Regions from separate parts of the Pseudogemmobacter sp. TB195 genome, predicted to be linked through region 2. Evidence: riboswitches for the same ligand, from Rfam matches in the RefSeq annotation. Region 2 holds a riboswitch; the other holds the start of a gene.
The links. Region 2 has a riboswitch for cobalamin ahead of AC4FS3_RS02635 (CbtB domain-containing protein). Riboswitches for the same ligand answer to the same signal wherever they lie in the genome.
Positions count from the first base shown of each region.

Region 1: linked by a shared signal. The riboswitch ahead of bluB (5,6-dimethylbenzimidazole synthase) and the one ahead of AC4FS3_RS02635 (CbtB domain-containing protein) in region 2 are both predicted to bind cobalamin.

Region 1 is NZ_JBZEGG010000002.1:158,795-162,189, reverse strand. It holds gene AC4FS3_RS03805 (DUF1489 family protein) at 98-526, shown strand; gene AC4FS3_RS03800 (bactofilin family protein) at 616-1,017, opposite strand; cobalamin riboswitch at 1,338-1,538, shown strand; gene bluB (5,6-dimethylbenzimidazole synthase) at 1,602-2,372, shown strand; gene AC4FS3_RS03790 (bifunctional aldolase/short-chain dehydrogenase) at 2,686-3,395, opposite strand, start outside.
Region 2 is NZ_JBZEGG010000001.1:559,199-562,593, reverse strand. It holds gene cobF (precorrin-6A synthase (deacetylating)) at 30-806, shown strand; gene AC4FS3_RS02640 (CbtA family protein) at 824-1,609, opposite strand; gene AC4FS3_RS02635 (CbtB domain-containing protein) at 1,611-1,781, opposite strand; cobalamin riboswitch at 1,815-2,001, opposite strand; gene cobA (uroporphyrinogen-III C-methyltransferase) at 2,035-2,754, opposite strand; gene AC4FS3_RS02625 (cobyrinic acid a,c-diamide synthase CobB) at 2,751-3,395, opposite strand, start outside.

The sequences.
Region 1 (3,395 bases), on a different contig from region 2:
CCAGCATTTGCGCCGGATCCGGCCAGAGCCACAGGATAGGGAGGCGGAGGCCATCGGTCAATCTTGCGGCGGCGGGGCAGGCGCCTATGATCCGGCCATGGGATTCGTGAATATACTCAAGCTTTGTGTCGGTGCCGAAAGCATCGGGGATCTTGCGACCTGGCAAGAGGAAAATGCGGCGCGCTGGCCTGCGGGGCAGGCGGTACATGTCACCCGCATGTGGCCCAAACGCGAGGCCGAGGTGCTGGCGGGCGGCTCGCTTTACTGGGTGATCAAGGGGGTGATCCTCTGCCGGCAGCGCATCACCGCGCTGGAACGGGTCGAGACCGGTGATGGCATCAGCCGCTGCGCCATCGTGATGGACCGCGAGATCATCCGCACCGAATCCGCGCCGCGCCGCCCGTTTCAGGGCTGGCGCTATATCGGCCCGGAGGACGTGCCGCGCGACCTGACGCTGGGCCGGGACGGCGATGACAGCCTGCCGCCGGACCTGGAACGCGCTTTGGCCGAGATCGGCCTGCGCTGACGCGTTTTGCGCATCTGGCCCGATCTGAACTCCCCGCTCTGAACTGCCGACCGGTGCCGGTTCAGAGCGGCCATTTCAGATGCGGGTGATCAGCCGCGACCGCGGGTGAAGCGGCCTTCGATGGTGGCGCCGCTCTCGATCACCAGGGTGTCATAAGTGATATCGGCGGTCACCTGGGCGGTGGCGCGCATGATGAAATGCTGGCTGTCGACTTTGCCGTCGAGACGGCCATGCACCTCGACCGATTTCGCGCTGACCGAGCCGGAGATGCGGCCATGCTGCCCGACCGCCAGCGCGTCGGCGGTGATATTGCCATCGACCTCGCCCAGAACCTCAAGCGCGCCGGTCGAGCTGATCTCGCCGGTGATCTTCAGGTCAGAGCCCAGCACAGAACGGGTCGCATTGCTGCGGCTGGCGCCGGATGAAGGCGTGGTCGCCTGGGAGCCAGCCTGTCCGGGCTCGCCATTCGGAGCGGCAGTTTTCGAGAACATTGGGGGATCTTTCTGAAAGCGTCTCGAGGGCGATAAGGCGGAATTGCGGCGCGAGGGTCAAGTGGACTGCGACCGCCGAGGCCGGGGAAAGCCGGTTTTCTGCCGAAACTTAATGATCACGACGGGACGGGGCGGCGTCCGGCATCCTAAAGCCGGTGAAAAGGCGCATGAAACAGAGAGACGCGCTCTTTGGGGGCGGGGCCTCCTGTCTGGTGCGGGCGGCGATGCCGGCCGGGGGCGGATCGCAAGGCGCATCCTGTCGCTGCGAATCAGGGGGCGGCGCGGTTGCGTTCTGGCCGGACTTCTCTGATAGTGACGCTGTCTGGTGCTCTCCGGCCCGGGCAAGGGCGCTGACCCTGTGCCGCCCCTGGCCGGAGGGATAATCGGGAAGGCGGTGCAAATCCGCCGCGTGCCCAACGCTGTAAGGTGGACCGCTTTTGCGGACCGGGCGGCAGATGCCACTGGCTTTGGCCGGGAAGGCGCCGTTTCGGGATGAAACCGAGCCAGAAGACCGGCCAGACCAGAACGGCCCCGGCTGCGCGGACGGCAGCAGGGGCGCCGGTTTGCCTGACAGGGGAAATGTCATGCCGATAGAACTGCCGCTCGCGGCCCGTTGCGATCACGCTCCTGCCGAACAGCTCCCTTCCGATCCACTTGGCTCAGATCCGGGCACTTCCGGTCCTGACCTGCGCGCGCCCGGCACCGCCGCTGCCTTTTCGGCAGAGGAACGCGCCGCCGTCTACCGCGCGATCTTTGAGCGGCGCGATGTGCGGGGCCAGTTCCTGCCCGATCCGCTCAGCGAGGATCTGCTGCTCCGGCTCCTGGCGGCGGCCCATGCCGCGCCTTCGGTCGGGCTCTCTCAGCCGTGGAATTTCATCCTGATCCGCGATGAGGGCGTGCGAGCCGAGATCCGTGACGCTTTCGAGGCCGCCAATACCGAGGCGGCGGCGATGTTCGGCGAGGGGCGGCGCGCGCTTTATTCGCAGCTCAAGCTCCAGGGGATCTCCGAGGCGCCGCTTTGCCTGTGCGTCACCTGTGATCGCACACGTGGCGGTCCGGTGGTGCTGGGGCGCACCCATGATGCCGCGACCGACCTCTATTCCACGGTTTGCGCGGTGCAGAACCTCTGGCTCGCCGCGCGGGCCGAGGGGATCGGTGTCGGCTGGGTCAGCATCTTCCGCGAAGGTGATCTGAAGCGCATCCTGCATCTGCCCGATGATGTGGTGCCGGTGGCGCTCCTGTGCCTTGGTCATGTGCGCGACCTCTATGACCGGCCGGAGCTCGAGGTCCGGGGCTGGGGGCAGCGTCACCGGCTGGAAGACATGGTCTTCGCCGACCGCTGGCAGGGGCGCTGAGGACCTGCCGCTGCCGTCCCGCGCAATGCCGGAAGAGGCCGCCGCCACGGGCAGAGGGCCGTCGTCGCGGCGAAGGCTGGCAATGACCAGTGATCGGGAGAATGACGGCCCGTCAGCCACAGAAGGATAACATTGATTCCCCCCGCAGTGTTCCGGTCTGCGACCCGACTTGATCCGGTTCAGGCAGCAGCAGAGGGACTGCCTGTCCCGGCGGTGCTTGTCCTGCGGCCCGGGGGACCGCAGGTGTGGCACAGACGAAGGCGCCGGCGACATCGTGCCGCCGGCGTCAGGCCAAAGGGCAGGTCGGGCTGGCTCAGCGCAGCATCGCAGCGGTATTGCCGCCATCGACGGTGATCACCGCCCCGGTCGAGGTGCGGGCGCGGATCAGCGCCAGCGCGGCCTGGGCCACATCTTCGGCGGTGACTTCGCGATGCAGCAGGTTGCCGCGCATATAGACCTCGGGCGTGACGCCCCGGGCGCGGGCGCGCTCTTCGATCATCTGGTCGGTCATCAGCCCGGTGCGGATCCGGTCCGGATTGACCGCATTCGAGGTGATGCCATCCGCCGCATGTTCCACCGCATATTGCTTCATCAAGGCCATCAGGGCGGCTTTCGACGTGCCATAGGGGCCGAAGTCCGGACCCGGGTTCACCGCCTGTTTCGAGACGTTGAACAAGAGCGCGCCGCCGGTGCCCTGGGCCTGCATCACCCGCACCACCGCGCGGGCAACATAGTGGTGACCCCAGAAATTCAGCTCGAAGGCAGCGCGGAAATCGGCATCCGACACGTCGAGAAGCGCGCCCTGCCAGGCCGCCCCGGCATTCGAGACGAGGATATCAACGCCGCCAAAGCGCAGCGCCACCTGCGCAATCGCCGCATCGACCGCGACCGCATCGGTCAGATCGCAGCCGATGCCGATGCCGCCCAGCCGCGTCGCCGCCTCTGCGGCCTTGTCGGCGTCAATATCCAGCAGTGCAATCTCGGCACCTTCGGCGCGAAGCGCCTCGGCCATGGCAAGGCCCA
Region 2 (3,395 bases):
GCCGAAGCTGGTTTCTGGCGCGGGAATGGATGCAGGGGGGTGGTGCTTTGGAACTTAGTCTGGTCGGTATTGGCACCGGCAATCCGGACCATCTCACCTTGCAGGCGGTGAAGGCGCTGAATGCGGCCGATCTGATCCTGATCCCGGAGAAAGGCGAAGACAAAGCCGATCTTGCCGATCTGCGCCGCCAGATCTGCGAGGATCTCGTGACGCGGCCCGGGGTGATCGTGGCGGGCTTTGCCATGCCGGTGCGGGATCCGGCCAACCCCTCTTACCTCGCGCGGGTGAATGACTGGCATGATGCGATTGCCGGGGCCTGGGCGGCAGCGATTGACGCGCATCCCGGCGTGCAGCGGGTGGCGCTCATGGTCTGGGGCGATCCCGCGCTTTACGACAGTACCCTGCGGATTGCCGCGCGGCTGGGCAGGCTGCGCGAGGTCTCGGTCTCGGTGGTGCCGGGGATCATGTCGCCGCAGGTGCTGGCCGCCGCGCATCGCATTCCGCTCAACGGGCTTGGCGCGCCGTTTCTGGTGACGACAGGGCGGCGGCTGCGCGAAGAGGGCTGGCCCGAAGGCGTCGACCGGCTGGTGGTGATGCTGGACGGCAGCTGTGCCTTTCAGGATCTGGCGCCCGAAGGCATCTCGATCTGGTGGGGCGCCTTTGTCGGCATGGCGAATGAGATCACCGAAGCCGGACCGCTGGCCGAGGCGGGGCCGCGTATCCTCGCCCGGCGCGAAGCGGCACGGGCCGAGCACGGCTGGCTCATGGATATCTATATTCTGGACCGGACATCCCCGGCGGCATAAGCCGCCGGGAAGCTGGTTTATGCCTCGCGGCCACGGCTCCAGAGCCAGGCTGCGAAAAGGCCGAGCAGCGTCCAGACCGCAAGACCGACCCCGATGGCGCGGCCGGCGAATTGCGCGGCCAGTTCGGGCGGCGTCGGGCCGGTGAACTCATGCGGATGCGGCGCGCCGACGATATGGGGCGCGAGGATCAGCAGGATCGCCGCCGCCCAGACCACCCAGTTTTTGCCGAATGCGATCAGCCAGAGACCGATGGCGGTCGCAATCACTGTCGCCACCCACCAGATCGCGCGGGCGTTGACATCGGCCGCGGCCATGCCCGGAAGCTCGGGCGAGAGGCCGAAAGCCGGCGCCATCTGCACCGCGACAAAGCCCGCGATCCCCCAGAGAAGACCCTGGCGTGCGGTGACCCGGTTGCCATTATTCTCGGACAGGGCCATCGCCGCGACCAGCAGCAGCCCATAGCCGGCATAGACCATGATCGAGAACAGGATCGACAGCCCGTCGCGGCCTGCGTCAAAGCCGATACCGGGGATCTCCGCCGCCTCGCCATGGTCATGCGCTTCATCCGCGCCATGGGCATGGCCCGGTTCGGCGGCAGGTTCTGTCTGCGGCTCTGTGGCTTCCGGCGCCGGTTCTTCACCGTGATGATGGTCGGAGGCCGCCGCGAAATGGGTGCGCTCGCCGCCCTCATAAAGCTCGGCATGAAGCAGCACGGGCTGCACGAAAACAAGCTGCAGCAGGGCGGCAATCAGCCCCGCAGCAGCGCCAGCGATCAACGCGCTGGTCAGCAGTCTTTGCAACATATCAGTGGCAGGGGAATCCGACCGCGTGACGCACATCATGGGCGGCGTCATGCAGGGTTTCCGACTGGGCGAGGCCAGCGACGAAGATCAGCGCAGCACCCAAAAGCGCCACGACAAAGATATTCGCCAGTTTGACATCGGCCTTCTCACCAGAGCGGGCAATGGTGGACATATGAATCACTCCTTGCCGTCATCCCCGACGGCGGTTCCATCAAATGCGAAGGTCGGTCTCCTGACTTGCAGGTCACAGCCTCTGCCCTCCTTCCCATGGATTGCTCCACAGTGGTTAACGGGGTCGGCTCGCTGCGCACAGTCGCGGGGGCGGTCGGGTCGGGGTCTCCCCCGCCCTGTTCCCATGCCGGTCGCCCGGCACCTTCACGATATCGAGAGTGACAGGCGCGTGACGCCCGGTCAAGCCGCTCTGGTCAGGGCGCCAGCGCGCCGTAGAGGATAAGGGTCGGCGCCGGGTCGGGGGCGGCGCCCTCAAGATACGCGGCCAGGCCCGCAACCGTATCACGGCGGAAGGATTGCGCCGGGGTCGAGACGCCCTGCGCCATCAAAGCGGGCGTGTCGGGCGCCAATCCGGCGGCGATCAGCTTTGCCGCCAGCTGCGGGAATGTCGCCCGCGCCATAAAGACCGAGGTCACCGCCTGGGTATCGGCCAGAGCCGCCCAGTTGAGGCTTTCGGGCAGCGCGCCGGTCACATCATGGCCGGTCACGAACTGCACCCTTCGCGCATTGAGCCGCCGCGTCAGCGGGATCCCCGCCGCCGCCGCAGCAGCCGAGGGCGCGGTGACGCCGGGCACGATCTCATAGCCGATCCCGGCCTCATTAAGCGCGGTGATTTCCTCTTCAAGCCTGCCGAACATGCCGGAATCGCCGGATTTCAGCCGCACCACTTTCAGGCCCGAACGCGCATGATCGACCAGCAGCCGGCTGACATGATCCTGGCGCGGCGAGGCGCGCCCCGCCCGCTTGCCGACCGAGATCAGATCGGCCTCCGGCGCCGCCAGATCGAGGATCGGCCCGGAGGAAAGGTCGTCATACAGCACCACCTCCGCCGCCTGCAGCCGTTTAATGGCCCGCAGGGTCAGCAGATCGGGATCGCCCGGGCCAGAGGAGACAAAGCTGACGATCTCGCTCATGTGGCGGCTCCGATCAGGTGGAAGAATGTGCCGGTGACGAGGCCCTGGCGCGATCCGGTTTCGGGGACCGGCGCGCTTTCGGCATCAAGCACGGTGGCAAGGGGCGCATCGGGTTGGGCGAGGATGGTCGAATAATGGAACTCATGCCCGCGCAGCCTCGCGCCCGCAGCATGGCCCGGGATCGGCGCGGAAAGCGCGGCCAGGCGGTAGCCCAGATGCATCCTGCGTTTCTCATATGTGGTCACGAGGCCCAGCAGCCCGGCCATCTGATGCCGGGTGCCAGCCGCATCGACCAGCGCCTCGCCCAGCACCATATAGCCGCCGCATTCGCCATGAACCGGCTTTACCGCCGCGAAATTTCTGATGCCCGCAAGAAAACCTGATGCCGCCGCGATCCGGCCTGCATGAAGCTCGGGGTAGCCGCCCGGCAACCAGCAAAGATCGGCCTCGGGCGGCGCTTCATCGGCCAGGGGCGAAAAGGGCAGGATCTCGGCGCCCTGCGCGTGCCAGGCATCCAGCAGATGCGGATAGGTGAAGGAGAACGCCTCGTCCCGCGCCAGCGCAATGCGCTGGCCGGGCGGTTTCGGCAGCTCTCCCGCCGGGGTGCTCACTGCGCCCGCTGCTGCCGCGCGCAGGGAAGC